Pedosphaera parvula Ellin514: one gene and its partner. The protein of the gene in region 1 interacts with the protein of each later gene in a pairwise test. Links are inferred from orthologs where the notes say so. Each region holds a gene or a part of one and is shown on either strand. Other genes may lie near its edges. The genes, in order: CFLAV_RS25410 and dnaX.

Region 1 (12,330 bases):
CGTAAGCAGCTTTTGCAGCTGCCTCGATTTCCTCGCGGCTGGCACCCGGTTTCCCATTGGCGATGTTCTCAGCAATGGTCTGATCGAATAGCACGATATCCTGGCTTACCAGCGCCATTTGTGAGCGCATGTCGGTGACTGAAAGTTCCCGCACGTCATGACCATCGATCTTGATGACGCCGGAAACAGGGTCGTAGAAACGAAGAGTCAAACTTACCAAAGTGCTCTTGCCTGAGCCGCTTTCGCCAGCGATACCTAATTTCATACCTCGCGGTATCGTCAGGCTGAAGTTTTTGAGAGCGGGTCCTTTTCCTTCGTAAGCGAAGGTCACATTTTCAAAGGTTATCGCTTTCTGAAAGCTCTTTAACGGAATGGCGTCTACTTTTTCCTTAACGGTAGGCTGGAGCGCAAAAAGCTGAATCAACCGCTCTGCCCCCACGTTTGCCTGCTGAAAATACACAGGGATGCCGCCCAGCTTTTTAATGGGGGTATACATGCTAATGATACCAACCAAAAAGGCAGCCATATGAGGAATGTCGCGATGGGTTTTGCAAATGAAGATGATAACGACGCCCAAGCCCATTACGGAAAGGGTTTCGATGATCGGGTTGATCAGTTCCTTGGCCTGCACACTCTTCATTCCGATACGAACCAAACGTTCATAGATTCCTTTGAAACGCTGCATCTGAAAGGGTTCGAGGCAGAATGCTTTAACGACACGAATACTACTGTAGACTTCCACAACCAGGCTGTCCTGCCCGATGCCTTCCTGCACGCTCGATTTGAATGCCTTCTTGGCCTTTTTACTAAGAATGCGAATCGGAATAACAATGGTGGGTACAAACATCAGTGAAAGCAGCGTCAGTTTGGGGTCCATCCAAAAAAGCCCGGCTGCCACCCCGACAACTGTTATCGGTTCCTTGATCAGATCGGAAAAGCCCAAACTCATGCAGCGATAAAGCGCCTGGGTATCGCCATTTACCCTTCCCATTAAATCGCCGAGGGTGGATTTGTTGAAGAAATCCATCGAAAGTGAGTTCAGCTTGTGGAGCAAGTCCAGGCGCAGATCTTTGATGACCCGTTCACTGACCCAGGCCATGCAATAACTGTTCAGATAACCTACGCTGCCGCGAAAGAAAACCAGGATCGGCAGCAATAGCAAGCCGCCCAGAATTTGCCGCCACTTCAGCTCGGTATTAATCCTAGGCAGCCAGGGATCGACGACTGTTTCAACTGTCTGTTGGATTTGCTTTGCCTGTTCAGAAAAAATTCCCGGGGTTTTTTTACTGTCGGGCATCGCAGTCGACTCAGCCGGCGGCGTCAGGCGCGTAAACAAAGTCTTGGTCGCCCAGATAAAGCTGGCATTGGAAGCGCCGAACAGGAACCCCAACAGGATGCCTGCCATCAAGCGCCCCTTATAACGGCGCAGATAAGGCCAACCAAACTTAAAAATGCTCTTCAGATTATTCATCAAATATTGCCTTTTACATAGTTGAGGCTTCGGGCCATGTGTCAACTATTTTGCAGCCACTTTGGACGACGTTTTTCGCCGCCGTGATTGCTTTAAAGGCAGGTTCCATGTTACCAAGGGGAATTGCATAAGCAAGAAACGTCCTTGCGGTTCTCGCTGGTGAGTCTGCGGGTGTTTCAGAAAGTAATATAGTTTATAATGGATCAACCCATTCCATATCTGGATTTGGCGGCCCAAATGCGGCCGTTACGCAAGGAAATTGACGCAGTTATCGCTAAAGCTCTGGATAATTGCACTTTTTGCCTTGGACCCGATGTCGTCCAATTCGAAAAAGATTTCGCGGCCTATTGTGATGCCAAACATGCCTTGGGCTTCAATAGCGGCACCTCCGCTCTCCATGTGGCCATGTTGCTCCTGAATTTGAAGCCGGGCGACGAGGTCATCACCACCCCTTACACTTTTGTCGCAACCAGTTGGGCCATCTCTTACTGTGGTGCCACGCCGGTTTATGTGGATATTGATGAGACAACCTTCAACCTTGATCCCAAACTGGTTGAAAAAGCGATCACTCCCCGCACCAAAGCCATCCTGCCGGTTCATCTCTACGGTCAACCATGCGACCTCGACCCCTTGCTCGAAATTTGCCGCAAACACAACCTGGCGCTGGTCGAAGATGCCGCCCAAGCTCATGGGGCCAAGTACAAGGGAAAAAAGATTGGCACGTTTGGCGAAATTTCCTGTTTCAGCTTTTATCCCACCAAGAACGTGGGTGCCTGCGGTGAAGGCGGTGCGTTGGTCACCAATAACGATGCGTTTGCGACTCGTGCAAAATCATTGCGCGAGCATGGATCGACTGTGCGCTATTACCACGATGAGGTGGGCTATAATTACCGCATGGAAGGCATTCAAGGTGCCGTCCTCGGCGTGAAGCTCAAGTATCTGGAAAAGTGGAATCGTGAGCGCCGCCACGTGGCCATGCGTTATCATGAACTGTTGGCCGACACTCCGTTGCGTCTGCCTGCCGAAGGGCCTTACGCCGAAAGCATTTATCATCTCTACACAGTGCGCCACCCGAGCCGCGACGATCTCAAGAAGCACTTGGAAGCGCATAAGATTGGGTCCGCCCTGCATTATCCGCTCCCGCTTCATTTGCAGAAATGCTACGCTTCGCTTGGCTACAAACCGGGTGATTTCCCGATTGCCGAGCAAGCCGCGCGCGAGTGCCTGGTGTTGCCGATTTATCCGGAGCTGACCGACGAGCAAATCCAACGCGTCGCTTCCACCATCAAACAATTCTTCAACCAATGAAAGTTTTGGTTACCGGCGGGGCAGGGTTCATCGGCTCGCATTTAGCCGAAGCCCTCTGCCGTCGCGGTGCCAGGGTGGTGGTGCTCGATAATCTATCCTCGGGCAAAACTTCGAATCTGGATTGGAAGCGCAGCAGCGATGATCTGGAATGTATCCAAGGCGATGTCGCTGACGAACTGCTCGTAAAAGATCTTATTCAGGGCTGCGAATGGGTTTTTCATGAAGCGGCGATGACTTCGGTTCCAATTTCCGTAGCCAAGCCGCTGGAAACCCACCAACACAATGTCGATGGCACGTTGCGGCTGCTTATTTTGGCGCGGGCTGCAGGAGTAAAACGTTTCCTGTTTGCCTCTTCCTCCTCGATTTACGGAGATAGCCCGCTGACGTCGAAGCATGAATCCATGCCGCCAGCCCCGCTCTCGCCTTACGCCCTGCAGAAATTTGCTGCCGAAAAATACTGCCAGCTTTTCCACCAGTTGTATGACCTGCCGACGGTGAGTCTCCGCTACTTTAACGTATTTGGGCCGCGACAAGCATTCGATTCCCCGTATTCCGGCGTGATAGCGAAGTTTTGTACCTCCATGCTGCAAGGCCAGCCACCAACCATCTATGGTGACGGATTGCAATCCCGCGATTTCACCTATATCGAAAACGTGATTCAGGCCAATCTCGCTGCCGCCGAGGCTCCGTCCGACAAGGTTATCGGCAAGGTTTTCAATATCGCGGCTGGTCAGAGCATCTCCCTTTTGCAACTATTTCGCGAACTGAACCAACTCACTGGCCAGTCCTTGAAACCGCGATTTGAGCCCGCCCGTTTAGGCGATGTGAAGCACTCGCAAGCCGATATTTCAGCGGCAAAGCAGGCGCTTGGATACGAGCCAAAAGTGAACTGGCAGGCAGGGCTGAAACGGACGCTGGAGTTTTATCGCCAGCAATGATTTTCACTGCTGACTCTGATTTATGTCCAATGCATCCCAGAAAATTATTGTTGAGGACTACAATCCGGAATGGGCCAATCATTTTGAGGAATTAAAGAGGAGAATTTGGGGTGCGGTCTCTGATGTCGCGTTGTCCATTGAGCATGTCGGGAGCACGTCGGTGGTGGGGTTACCTGCGAAGCCTATCATTGATATCGACATCGTCATTTCATCCCATCAACAACTGGCTCCAGTTATCGAGCGACTTCGGAAGCTAGGCTATGAGCATCGTGGCTCCCTGGGAATTGAGGGACGGGACGCCTTCCGTGCTCCCGAGGGCGCCATCAAACATAATTTATATGTGTGTTTGCAAGGTTGTACCGCCCTCAAGAACCATCTCCTGCTGCGTGATCGTTTGCGACAGGATGCAAAGGCCCGTTCTCAATACGGAGAACCCAAAAAGAGTCTCGCCCTTAAGTTTGCCGATTCGATAGACGACTACGTGGAAGGCAAAACATCTTTCATTTTAAGTTTGCTTCCAGATGATGGCTTTCAAACCGAAGAACTTGATGTAATCCGGGCTGTTAATAAGGCTCCTGCCAGGAAATAAGTATCCTGCTGCGGCCAACTTTGCAGTGACTTTATCACTCTTCTTAAATCACTCGATTAGTTACTCACAATCAGCCGTTTAAAATGCGAATATCTTTTCCCCGCCAAGTCTTGCGCGACACTGACCACGGACATTAAACTAAGCACATGTCGCACGCTGACTTTGTCCATTTACATCTGCACACCGAGTATTCGCTGCTCGATGGTGCCTGCCGGCTTGACCGGTTGATGGACAAGGCGCATGAGTTGAAATTTCCTTCCCTGGCCATCACCGATCACGGGGTTCTCTTTGGTGCCATCGATTTCTACAAAGCCGCGCGTGACAAGGGCATCAAGCCGATCATCGGTTGCGAAGTTTATGTCGCTCCCCATAGTCGCACTGAAAAGAAAAGCGCCAACGGTGGTCGCGATGTTTATAACCACCTGGTTCTGCTGGCGAAGGATGAGATCGGTTACAAGAACCTGATCAAGTTGGTCACCGCCGCGCATCTCGAAGGTTATTACTACAAGCCGCGTATTGATAAGGAAATCCTCGCCGCGAACAAGGAAGGCTTGATTGCGTTGTCCGGTTGTTTGGCGAGTGAAATTCCGGAAGCCATCATGAAGGACAATCTTCAGAAGGCGCGTGATGGCATTGATTGGTTCAAGCAAACACTTGGGGCGGAAAACTTTTATCTCGAACTGCAAAACCACGGCATCCCCGAACAGGCGAAGGTCAATAAACATCTGATTCCATGGGCCAAGGAATTTGGGCTGAAGCTCGTCGCTTCCAACGATGTTCATTACATCGAAAAAGGGCATTCGCATGCGCACGACTGTTTGATTTGTATCGGCACGCAAACCCAGTTGGCTGACACCAAGCGCATGAAATATGTGGAGGAGCAGTTCTATCTGCGCTCCGCCGAGGAAATGAAGGCGCGTTTTGCCGAGATCCCCGAGGCAGTGCAAAACACGCTCGAAGTGGCTGAGAAGTGCAACCTGGAAGTTGAATTTGGCAAGTTGCATTATCCCGTGTTCGATCCACCCGAGGCTTATACTCGCGAGGGATATTTACGCAAGCTGCTGGCTGAAGGTTTGCATCGCCGTTACACAATGCATGTGCGGGCGGAAGGCCAGGAATTCATCGTGGAAGGCATTGACGATGCGCGTCGCCTGCCGACCTATAAAGTCCAAAGTCCTGACGCTAAAGTTCAAGGTAATGGAAACGGCCATCATGTGGACGAACCCATAACCAATCTGGAAGATCCTGCGGTCAAGGAAGCGGTGAAGGCAGTGATTGATCGTTTGCAGATGGAATTGAAGGTCATCGAGAAGACCGGGTTCATCAGTTACTTTTTGATTGTCGGTGATTTCGTGCGGTACGGACGTGAACAAGGTATTTCCTGCGTGGCTCGTGGTTCCGCTGCCGGTTCGCTCGTCACCTATTTGTTGGAAATCGCGAACGTCGATCCGATCCGCTATGCACTGCTCTTCGAACGATTCCTCAATCCTGAACGTGTTAATCCGCCTGACATCGACATCGATTTTGCTGATGACCGCCGTGCGGACGTGATCGAGTACGTGCGTAAGAAGTATGGTAATTCGTCCGTGGCGCAAATCGTGACGTTCGGCACGATGGGCGCGAAGTCGGTGCTGCGTGACGTGGGTCGTGTGATGGGACTTGGCTATGGCGATTGCGATCGTCTCGCCAAGATGATTCCCAACGAACTGAAGATGGACTTGCACAAGGCGTTGAAGCAATCGCCGGATCTCAAGGCCGCTTACGATACTGAAGAGGTGACGCGCGAATTGATTGATACGGCTTTTGCCCTGGAAGACATCACGCGCAATTCTTCCGTGCATGCGGCCGGCGTGGTCATCGGCGACCAGCCATTGGTGAACCTGCTGCCGCTGAAGCAGGACGAAGAGGGTACATTGGTCACGCAGTACGCGATGAATCCAGTGGGCGAACTCGGCCTGCTGAAGATGGACTTTCTCGGGTTGAAGACGCTGACGGTCATTCGCAATACCTGCGAGATGATCAAAGCGACCAAGGGCGTTGATGTTCCCATCGACAACCTGCCGCTCGATGACAAGAAGACTTACGACCTGCTGAACAACGCGCGGACGTTGGGTGTGTTCCAGTTGGAATCTGGTGGCATGCGCGATTTGTGTCGCAAGTTCCAGATTGGTTCGGTCGAGCACATCACGGCGTTGGTGGCGCTTTATCGCCCCGGTCCGATGGACCTGATTCCGGAATTCATCAAGCGCCGTCATGGCGAGGTGAAGATTGAATATGAGCATCCGCTGCTCGAAAAAATTTGCAGTGAGACGTACGGGATCATGGTTTACCAGGAGCAGGTGATGCAGGCGGCTCAGTATCTCGCCGGTTACACGCTCGGCGGCGCCGATTTGCTGCGTCGCGCGATGGGCAAGAAAAAGGTCGAGGAAATGCAGAAGCAGCGCGAGACCTTCGTGAAAGGTGCCGCCAGCATTAATAAAATTCCGGCGGCCAAGGCAAACCAGATCTTCGATTTGCTTGAAAAATTTGCCGGTTACGGTTTCAACAAATCGCACGCCGCTGCTTATGCCATCGTGGCCTATCAGACCGCTTATCTGAAGGCGAATTACCCGGTGGAATTCCTCAGCGCCATGATGACGAACGACATGGCGGACACGAGCAAGTTGACTGAGTTCATCGCGGAAGCGCGTTCGATGGGTATTGAAGTGCTGCCGCCCGATGTCAACGAAAGCCAGGTGGCGTTCGCGCCGGCGCGGAATGGCGAGGTGATTCGGTTCGGTTTGGCGGCGATCAAAGGCGTTGGTGAAATTGCGGTGCAAAGCATTCTGGATGCGCGCAAAGCGGGTGGGGAATTTACTTCGCTGGGAGATATGTGCCAGCGCGTGGATATTCGCACCGTCAATCGCAAGGTGCTGGAAGCGCTAATCAAGTCCGGTGCGTGCGATGCATTTAAGGAAACCCGGTCGACCATGTACGCGCATATCGACAAGGCGTTGACCCGTGCCGCAGGCATCATTCAAGATCGTCAACGTGGGCAGAGTTCCATGTTCGACATGCTGGAAGAAAACCGGGAGGACAAGCCGGAAGTGGTCGCCAAGCTGCCTGAATGGCCCGAGCACGAGTTGTTGCAGGCGGAGAAGGAACTGCTTGGATTCTATGTCACCGGTCATCCGATCAATCCCTATGTTCCACTACTCGAAAAGTATGCGCTGACGAAGATCGCCGAACTGCCCAAGTTGGAGAATCGGGCACTGACCCGCATCGGTGGTTTGGTGTCGGTGGTGCAGCAAGGGGTTTCCAAAAAGAGCAACAAGCCTTATGCCATGGTGACGCTGGAGGATTTGGACGGCACGGTTCAACTCCTTTGCATGAACGAGAATTACGACAAGTATCGACACCTGTTTGTGGTGAACAATGCGCTGCTCGTGATCGGCGAAGTGAGTGCGGGAGAAGATAAGCCGAAAATTTTTCCACAGGAAATCATGTTGCTGGAAGATGCGCCAAGGAAATACACCAAGCAGGTATTTTTCCGCCTCGATGCCGCCCATCTGGATGAGAATAAGATTCAATCACTCTTCGAACTGGCCACGGCGCATCCGGGACGATGCCCGTTATTTTTGCGTTTCCGTCAGGCAACCGGCGAATACGTTTATATCGAGACGCATGAGAAGTATTCTGTGACGCCTTCGTTGAAACTCGAAAAAGCGGCTGCTGAGCAATTCGGCGATCAAACCTATTTTGTAAAAGTGGATACTTCCCTGCCTGAACGCACTCAGCGTCGCTGGGAGAAGAAGGGCGGTTCGGATAACGGCGACGAATAATTTCTTAGCTTGGCTGATGTTTTGTGTCGGACACGAGGGCGCGGTTAGTTCGAATCTTTTCGCTTAAATATGTTCAGGTAAACATCCATGACCTTCCGGCTGGTTTTGATGTCATCACCCCAACGCAAACTGGATTGGCCATCCGGAAGAATCTCAAGGAGGCCGACTTTATTGTAATGGGTTTGCAAATACTTTGCTGACCAGTTGAAGATGAGCGGCTCGGAGGTCTGGCGCACGATCCAGGAATCTCCGTCCTCCACGGACACTATATAATCCGGTTGGGTGGTTTCGATTTCACTGATCAGTTCCCGCTGCATTTGCAAAGCATAGGGCTGTAGTTCCATCAGGGCGTAGGTATAGATGTATCCCGTGGCGGAGTGTCGCTGTGAATAGAAATAAATTTGCGGTTCCGAACCCAGGACTGCAATGCGCGCATTGTCGGGGGAATGGGCTTTCAAATACTGGGCGATCTGTACGGATTCCGGAAAGGCGCTGCGTGGATAAAGCAATCGGCAGGCTTGAGCAGGTGAGGATTGAAAGAAGAGCGCGCGTTCATGGAAAAGGCGTCCGGCGAGGAAAATTAAAAGCAGAGCGACTGGCAGGGCAGCGGGAATTCTGCTCTGCGCGCGCAGGAGATATTCCCGGGCGGAGATGACCAATACCCCGGTCAGCATGGCGACTGCCGGTAATAAAAGAACATAGTAATGGGGGCGGAAATTGAAATTTGGAAAAATCGTGAGGACAGAACAAACAAAAAATCCGGTGGAGAATATCGCCACCGTGCGATCCGCTTTGCGCCAAAGAATCACCAGACCCAGCACTGCAGCCCATGCCAGTGGGTATAGCACGTGAGGAGTGCTGCCCGCCAGGTTCTTAAACACCTCCAAATTCCCGGGGTATTCAGTCGCATACTCGCGCGCATATTTGATCGTCCAAAACCAGAATTTGTCCAGAACGCCCGCTTTCCAAAGCAGAAGCACCGTAAGTGCCAGTGGAGTGGCTATTCCCAGAGCAAGCATTGTTGCCTGCACGCCAAGCTGCCTCAATTTGAGTGGACGTGCGTTGCGATAGATCAAGTAACTTCCCGCAAACAAAATAAAAAATGCACCGTGTTGTTTCATGAGCACGGAAAACCCCAGTAGCACTCCGCTCGCAAAGAGGCTCAGACTGGATCGGCGATTAATGCCATGCAGGAGCAGCAGCAAACCTCCCAGTGCAGGGAGAATGACAAAATGAGTCGCGTGAGCCACTGGACCCAGGACTTCCGCGCTGAGTGAAAGATAGGCATAAAGGGCTGCTGCAATGAGTCCCGCTCTTTTATCCGATAGCCGTGCGGTTAAAAAATAAACCAGCAAAATGGCTCCAGCATTAACAATCAAAAGTCCGAGATGGATCCCGGTTGGGGTCTGCCCGAACAGGGCCATAAGCAGAGCATAGGCAGCGTAGGTTCCCGGAAACTTCATGTTGTAGGCGAGTTGATAGGGTGGAATGCCCTGGAGCATGAGTTGCCCGGCGTAGGCGTATTCCCCTTCATCCCGTTCCAAGGGCAGTTCGCGCAAGCGGAAACGAATGGCTGCTGTAACCAGCAATATCAGAATCAACAGTCCATAGATCCACAAGGGTGATAAAGAACGCGAGGCAGGCACCTTCACGGATTTCGTTTTTACAGTGTCAATCAACGCGGATTATGATTCAGTTCTCTCCAGAGATGCGTCAATAACGAAATCCCTTTGCACGCCAAACCAGTGGAATGAATTTCTTGCGCAAACAATTATGGGACCTTTAAAAATTAAGAGCGGACCAGGACCCAACGGCCGCCAGGGAGTCTGGGTGGAATTTGATGTTAATGACCAGCCAACCTTTGTGCCGAACGAAGACTGGGTGGGCGTGGACCTGGATGGCACGTTGTCACGCACCGATAATCCGGGACATTTCGAGCCGCCTTATCCTATTGGCGAACCGGTGATGGCCATGATTGAGATGATCCATAGCCTGAAGGCAGCAGGCGTGACGGTGAAGATATTTTCAGCGCGTGCGTGTGAAGCTGCCAATATTCCAATCATCCAAGCCTGGGCGGTGAAGCATGGTTTGGGGCACATGGAGGTTACGAATCAGAAGGATTTCAGATTGATCCGATTCTACGATGATCGTGCGATTCAAATTTGCCTAAACCAGGGTGTCTCGATAGCAGCGGCACTCAGTGGCAACAAGATATTCCAGACGGAATCGCAACGGTTTTATCAATCCTGAGTTGAGCACTGATATTTCAGGGAAATAAAAAAGGGCGGCCATTGCTGGCCGCCCATCAGAATCAGTGATCCGGCTGCTTATGCAGTTTGAGGTTCCTTACGTGGAGCATCTTTCGCGGAGTCCCCTTCACTGGCAATGTGAACGACCTTATAACCGCCTTGGGTTTTGAAATAGATCAGCAGCAGCAGATAAATGCCTGCCATGGTCGCGGGTATAATAGAGTCCACCTTCAAGGTTTCCCGGTTACCCGAGATGTAGGCGCTCACCACCGTCTGTTGATCGGGGGTACGTTTGTCAGCCGGTATAGCATTAACTGCTTCCAACTTTTGGCCATCAATGCCGTGAACTTCACTAAAGATAAGCCACTTGCTGGGGGTGGGAGCCTTGTATTCGGCATAAATGGCAGGATTTGCATGTTGCAGCGTTTCACCGGAGAAACGGTCCTTGGCATAACCGAGCCCTGGAGAACCCACCAAACCTGCTGACATCATGCCCAAGCCACCCATGATCGAAATCGCGACTGCGCCGCAACGCGGGAATCGATCTGAAGTGACTGCGAGCATCGTAGGCCAGAAGAAAGTCTTGCCGAGAGCATAGACTGTGAGAGCCAGCAGGGCTCCAGCGAAGCTGGTGACATTGCTGACCATGTTCAAGCCAATGCAGGCAAGGATGGCGCAAACAACCAAAATACCAACTGGTTTTAGACCGAGCTTGTGCTCGATAAAATGTCCACAGAATCGGAGGCCGAACATGAGCGCTGAGGTGAAGATGAACAGTTTGGTGCCATCGCCCGGAGCGAGAATCGCGTCTTCAATATTTTGAATCCAGCCATCTGTTCCCAACTCGACCGCGCCAACCAGAACATGTGTGATGAAGAGCACAAACAATAATGGAGCACCCAATGTCCAGCGACTCGCTCCACCGAACATTAGGAGGATTGCGCCGCCAACCGCAGCTGAAATATAGAACCAGGTTTGGCCGCCGAAGAAAGTTTCGTTGCCGGTGAAACCAGCCAGAAGCGGTCCAAGACCATCTTTGAAGAAGAGGAAAATAAACAAACCGACCACGGCGGCACCCAAAATGCCGACATCACGGAGCATTTCGCCCAATTTAAGACCCTTGGCCGAGGCTTCCGATTTTGGAAACTTCTGACCGAGGAAAAGAACTCCATAGATGGCTGCAGGAATCAGGAAGCAGCCTAACTGCAACTTCCAGCTTTGACTGCCAAGCGCAGTGTGGACGAAGCCGCCAAGCACCATGCCCGCCGGCCAGGAGGCATGCAGAATGTTGAGATAATGGGTTCGATTATTTGGAAACAAGGTGGCAACAAGTGGATTAGCCACGGCTTCCAATGTGCCGTTCGCGATCGCGAATAAAAACGTGCCTGTCCAGAGATAGACGAACGCCGTTTGGGGGGCCATGCCGTTGCTGGCACCGAAGGGTCACGAGCGCGGAGACGACATGGAACGCGAAGGCTGCAGCCACGAGTTTTCCATAACCGATTTTATCGACGATGATGCCTCCGATAATGATGCCGAAGCAGAATCCGGTGAAGCCTGCTCCTCCGATCAGGCCGATTTGCAATCCGGTGAAATTAAATGCCTTCACCCAATCGCCGAAGATGCCCCCGCGAATGCCAAACCCAATGCCAGCAGCCAAAATGGCCATAAACCCGGCAAAGAGAAGACGTTTTGCGTTGGGCGCGATGCCGTTTGCTTTATCCATATACGTTAGTTCTGTTTGTGTTCTTTTAACTGCGGAAGTCCGGCAACTTTACGATTTCACCCCCGCGCATGGCCGATTCATGCGCGCAAATTCCTGCACAGGTCCAGTTCACGGACTGATAGACATCGGGGAAAGATGCCCTGCCTTCAACGATGCTCATGAGAAATTCATTGGCCAAGTGCGGATGCGAGCCTCCGTGGCCGCCACCTTGGATGAAGGAAAGGTGAG
Region 2 (5,046 bases), on another replicon or contig:
TATCAACGATCGTCAGGTGGCCGATTACGTTGCCGAACTGCTGTCCGCTTTTTCTGAGGCTCGCAGTTCCCAGTGCATTCTGCCTGGCCAGTTGAATCCCTTGGATTATTTCTTCGAAATGATTTCCGCCTTGCAGACGGCGGATGACAGAACAAGTTTCCTCATCCGCATGCACATTGGGAATTATTCATTGTTCCTTTCGGGTGTTTTCCCAGACCGGATTCGTTTCCGCGCTGAAGTGCGTGGTTTTCCCGACTTGAAGTATTACGACCAACTCGGCCGGACGCATTACCGCATTGCGGGTGAACATCGACTTGCTCAGCGTTATCATATGGAAAGTGTGCTGATGACTTTGTCGGAGCGATTCCAAACCACACGTCGCGCTCTGAATGATATGTCTGACCGATTGCTCTCCATTGGCGACCCGGATTATCCGTTGCAGAATCTTTTTGGTCCCGACAAAAGCAATCCTCAATCCTGAGTCTCGCTAATGCCTAGTTGACCAACCCAATGGTTCTCAATGCGTCCCAGGTTTTCTCGGGAGATTCCTGGAGCACTACCTGCCAGCCCCGCGCAGCACCCGCCGTGACGTTTTCCGCACGGTCATCCAAATAAAGAATCTCCGAATTACGACGCTTCGTTTCCCGCTCCACGACTTCATATAACCCTGCCTGCGGTTTCATGACGCCATGCTGGTAAGAGAGAATGTAGCCGTCGAAATTGGCGAAAAACGGGTAACTCTTCCGAATGTGAGCCACAGCAATCTCGTTTGTATTCGAGAATATAAACGTGGGAATGCCTTTCGTTCTTAGTGAACGGTGCAACTCAATCATCCGTGGAATGGGCTCGAAGATATCCGCAAAAATCCTGCTAAACTCCTCCAGATCACCGCAGAATCCCGTCTCCTTCGAAACTGATTGAAAGAACTCCTGCTTGGTCATGAGGCCCGTCTCATATCGAAAGAGCAGGGGAGAGTGATCGATGAACTTCTGGACTTCTGCGGCGCTGATTGTGCCGCGGGCAGCGAGTTTCCGGGCCACAATTCCATAATCAAAGTCAACCAACACCTTTCCCAAATCGAAGACAACAACTTCTGGCAGATTCATGAATCGTAAAGTTTGGAGAAAACTTATTCCATCTCGCGACGCCCGGCGAGAGCATGCGTAAGAGTCAACTCATCGGCGAATTCCAATCCACTTCCAGCTGGCAATCCGTGCGCAATCCGGCTGATTCTCAATCCTGGACGCGCCAGTTTCTTGGCCAGATAATTACTGGTGGCATCGCCTTCAACGTCCGTTCCCAAGGCGACAACAATCTCCTTAATCGGCTCTTGTGATAGCCGGGATTCCAATTCGCTTATTCTGAGATCTTCCGGCCCCACACCGTTCAAGGGAGAAATCTTGCCGCCTAAAACATGATATCGGCCATGGAACGTGCCAGATTTTTCGATTGAAATAATGTCTGTTGGCCTTTCCACCAAACAGATCAAACCGCCATCTCGGCGCTCATCACTACAAATGGAGCAGGGTGTCTGCTCCGTCAGCGACCCGCAGATGGGGCAGGTTTGGATCCGTTCACGCGCCTCGACTAGAATCTGGGCCAACTGCTTCACCTCGCTCACATCACTCTGAACCAGATGCAAAGCCAGCCGCTCGGCTGAGCGCGGACCGATCCCCGGCAATCTGCTCAGGATACCGGTCAACGTCGTGATAGGTTCAGGTAATGAAGCCATGCAAAAATAAAATAACCGGAGCCAGTCACTCGCACTCCAGAAACAGTTGATTCTCTTAGGTCAAACCGGGCAGATTGAAACCGGAGGTGACCTTGCCCATTTCCTTGTTGGAAATATCCTTGGCCTGGGCCAGCGCCTGGTTGGTCGCAGTCAGAATCATGTCCTCGACCAATTGCGCATCCGCGGGATTCAAAGCCTGTGGATCCACTTTGATCGAAGCCAGGGTCCCATCACATCTCGCAACCACTTTTACGGCTCCGCCTCCGCTCGTCGCCTCGACTGTGCGGGCGGCCAATTGGGCTTGAATTTCTTCCATCTGCTGCTGCATACGCGCAGCCTGTTTCATTAGTTTGCCAATGCTCGACATATTAAATCTTTTTGTTCAATGCGTTTGTTATGATTATTTCAGTTACGCCATTTTCATCAGGATGCAAGCGCCTTTTGGTCGGAATCGGCTCCTCCTTCCTCATGGCCTAGGCCCGGACCTCAACGATCGTCCCTTTAAATACTTCCAAAGCTTTCTTGATCAACGGGTCATTCTTGAAATCTTCCTTGTTAAACACCATCGGAGCAGGTCTTTCCCTGGCTGCCTGGGGAGCCGCCGGTGCTCCCACAGGAGTCTTGTTCGCCGGTTTTGCTGATACGGATGCAGCCTGTGCAGGGGCATTTGCCGGTTGAGGAACTGCCTCAGCGGGATGCAAAGCCCAGCCAGTCGGACGCTCGGCTTTTACAAACTTGATCTGCATCCCATGATAACCCAGCTCACCCAACTTTGTCTGCAACAACGCATGATTCTTCGCGTTATCCACAAACCCGATGTGGTCCGCAAATTCAGGATCAAAACCGATTGTGAACAACGTCTTCGACATCGAAACCGGATGCGCCTCCAGGAAATAACTCTTCGCAAATGGGCTCGCCTTTCCCACTGCCTCCACCAGGTTGCCCCAAAGTTGATCGAGATTCCCATCGCCCGCTGGCATCCTCGTCGATGCCGTTCCAAGTGCCGTTTCTGCCAACCTTGCTGGCGCAGATGGCGCAACCGGTTGCACCGGCTCCGTAACAACCTGTGGGCGCGCCGTTGCGGATGCCTGAGCCACTACCGGAGCCGCCGTCAAAACCCTTACCGGCGTCGCAGCCTGAACCGGCGCATTCGCTCCGCCGCCGCCATTCCTCAATTGTTGCAACTGCTGCAACACATTATCAATGCTCACCGCATTCCGCGCTTCAATCGCCTTCAGCAATGCCACCTCAACCAAAATCTTCTTCGACGACGCATCGCGCAACCGCATCTCGCAGTCACTCAACACTTCCATGATTCGCGTCAATGCATCCGTGCTCGATCCCGCACCTTGCTCCGAAAGCGACGCAGCTTCCGCTTCACTCACCTCCAACAGCCCGAGATCGCCCTTTGAAACCTGGAAGATCAACAAATTCCGGAAATGATTCAGCAAGTCCGAAACCAGCCGCCCCAAATCCTTTCCGTTCTTCGACAAATCATTCAGCTCGCGCAAGGCCACATCCGCCTGACCCGCTAGAATCGACTTCGACAACCCCAAAATCTGTCCGCGCGCCGTCAACCCGAACATCGACAGCACATCCGCTTCTTCAATCTTATCTCCGCAAAAGCTGATCAACTGATCCAGCGTCGACTCCGCGTCGCGCATACCGCCTTCAGCCCCGCGCGCAATCGCATCCAACGCCCCCGAGTCAATCTTCACCTTCTCCAGTTTCGAAATATGCGCCAAATGCTTCGTGATCAACGCCGATGGAATCCGCCGCAAATCGAACCGCTGACACCGCGACAAAATCGTCGGCAAAACCTTCTCCGGCTCCGTCGTCGCAAACATGAACTTCACATGCGCCGGCGGTTCTTCCAACGTCTTTAACAGCGCGTTGAAAGCCTCCTTCGTCAACATGTGCACTTCGTCAATAATGTAAATCTTGAACTTCGACGTCGCCGGTGCGTATTTGACCGTATCTCTCAGTTCCCGAATTTCCTCAATGCCACGATTACTCGCGCCGTCGATTTCCAACACATCCAGCGACCGCCCCTCCGTAATCTCCTGGCAACGCGGATCATCATCCGGAAAATCCACCTTCGGACCGCCCGTGCAATTCAGGCACTTCGCAAAAATGCGCGCGATCGTTGTCTTTCCCGTCCCTCGCGGCCCCACGAACAAATAAGCATGCGCAATCCGGTTCGACGCGATCGCATTGCTCAGCGTCTGCGAGACATGCTCCTGCCCAACCACATCCGAGAACCGTTGCGGCCGATATTTGCGAGCTATGACTTGATAGGACATACGTTCAGAACCATTGTAACCTATTGTGCAAAATGCGGAACCCGGTGGATTTCCGCTCCAGTCCGCATTCCGCACTCCACGTTCCAAAATAAATTAAATGCCAGGGTGACCACGGCGGATGCAGAGCAAACTACCGTTGCTGCATTCCTGCCCTGGCGGGATTTGTAAGTCCACATTCCATGGGCCCTGGCAGCAAACAACTTGCCCCAACCCGCGCACTTCATCAAGGAGAATTCCTGTCGCATCATCCATTTCTTTAACCCTTTGTAGTTCATTGCCAAACCTTTCCAAAAGCCAAAGTTCCATTGTGCTCTTTGATTGCAGTCCAATAAACCTTTCGAAACGCCATCAACTGCCAGTAACTGCCGTTGACTGCCACTTCCCACTTCCTTTCCTTCAAAAAATCCTTTTGCCCAACGCCCCCTGCCTGAATGCCAATCCGATAATTTGATAATCTGAAAATCTGATAATTGTTTAACCTTCCGATACCTTCCGATACCTTCCGATACCTTCCGATACCTTCCGATACCTTCCGATACCTTCCGATACCTTCCGATACCTTCCGATACCTTCCGATACCTTCCGATACCTTCCGATACCTTCCGATACCTTCCGATACCTTCCGATACCTTCCGATTTTCAACTCGCAATTCCCCGTGACCCTCCGAACTCTGGCCCACATATGAATTAAAAACTCACCTCCGACGCCTGACGCCTGGCAAGAAGTCCTTTCCAAAATGGCATTATCGGTCGAAAACTGCCGTTGACTGGCACACTCGGTTCCATTCCCGGCGGAAAGCAGAATCTTCCTCTTTCGCGTAGTTGGCTTATCGCCCGTCCGAAAGGACTTTCGCGATTCCAAAGTCTTTTCATTCATTCCGTCCTCCAAATTCATAATTTTTAACACGAGTTAGCCCGAGATAACCCGAGATAGCGCGACTTAAGGCGACTTAACCCGACCTCCCAGCCACTCATCCACAAGAACTCCAGCAATAGACCGCCGGTTCCAAT

What was found.
Region 2: the proteins of CFLAV_RS25410 (region 1) and dnaX interact in binary tests that used the Escherichia coli proteins (3 or more experiments, as listed by UniProt). The link is inferred for Pedosphaera parvula Ellin514 from one-to-one orthologs.

The regions. Positions count from the first base shown.
Region 1 is NZ_ABOX02000047.1:34,598-46,927, reverse strand. The notes cover bases 4,137-8,327. They hold CFLAV_RS25410 (DNA polymerase III subunit alpha), read left to right. Parts: upstream 4,137-4,452; coding sequence 4,453-8,127; downstream 8,128-8,327. Other genes in these bases: CFLAV_RS25405 (glycosyltransferase family 39 protein), read right to left, coding at 8,172-8,327; CFLAV_RS25415 (GrpB family protein), read left to right, coding at 4,137-4,306. In the rest of the region: CFLAV_RS25430 (ABC transporter ATP-binding protein), read right to left, coding at 1-1,471; CFLAV_RS25425 (DegT/DnrJ/EryC1/StrS family aminotransferase), read left to right, coding at 1,670-2,779; CFLAV_RS25420 (SDR family oxidoreductase), read left to right, coding at 2,776-3,717; more of CFLAV_RS25415, read left to right, coding at 3,740-4,136; more of CFLAV_RS25405, read right to left, coding at 8,328-9,806; CFLAV_RS25400 (hypothetical protein), read left to right, coding at 9,901-10,377; CFLAV_RS25395 (MFS transporter), read right to left, coding at 10,455-11,720; CFLAV_RS36230 (hypothetical protein), read right to left, coding at 11,713-12,102; CFLAV_RS25390 (Gfo/Idh/MocA family protein), read right to left, coding at 12,128-12,330. UniProt on the Escherichia coli protein: DNA polymerase III is a complex, multichain enzyme responsible for most of the replicative synthesis in bacteria. This DNA polymerase also exhibits 3' to 5' exonuclease activity. The alpha chain is the DNA polymerase catalytic subunit.
Region 2 is NZ_ABOX02000040.1:62,515-67,560, reverse strand. The notes cover bases 1,621-4,522. They hold dnaX (DNA polymerase III subunit gamma/tau), read right to left. Parts: upstream 4,036-4,522; coding sequence 2,206-4,035; downstream 1,621-2,205. Other genes in these bases: CFLAV_RS23580 (hypothetical protein), read right to left, coding at 4,307-4,522; CFLAV_RS23595 (YbaB/EbfC family nucleoid-associated protein), read right to left, coding at 1,788-2,099; recR (recombination mediator RecR), read right to left, coding at 1,621-1,732. Outside these bases: CFLAV_RS23605 (HAD family hydrolase), read right to left, coding at 495-1,106; more of recR, read right to left, coding at 1,130-1,620; more of CFLAV_RS23580, read right to left, coding at 4,523-4,930. UniProt on the Escherichia coli protein: Part of the beta sliding clamp loading complex, which hydrolyzes ATP to load the beta clamp onto primed DNA to form the DNA replication pre-initiation complex.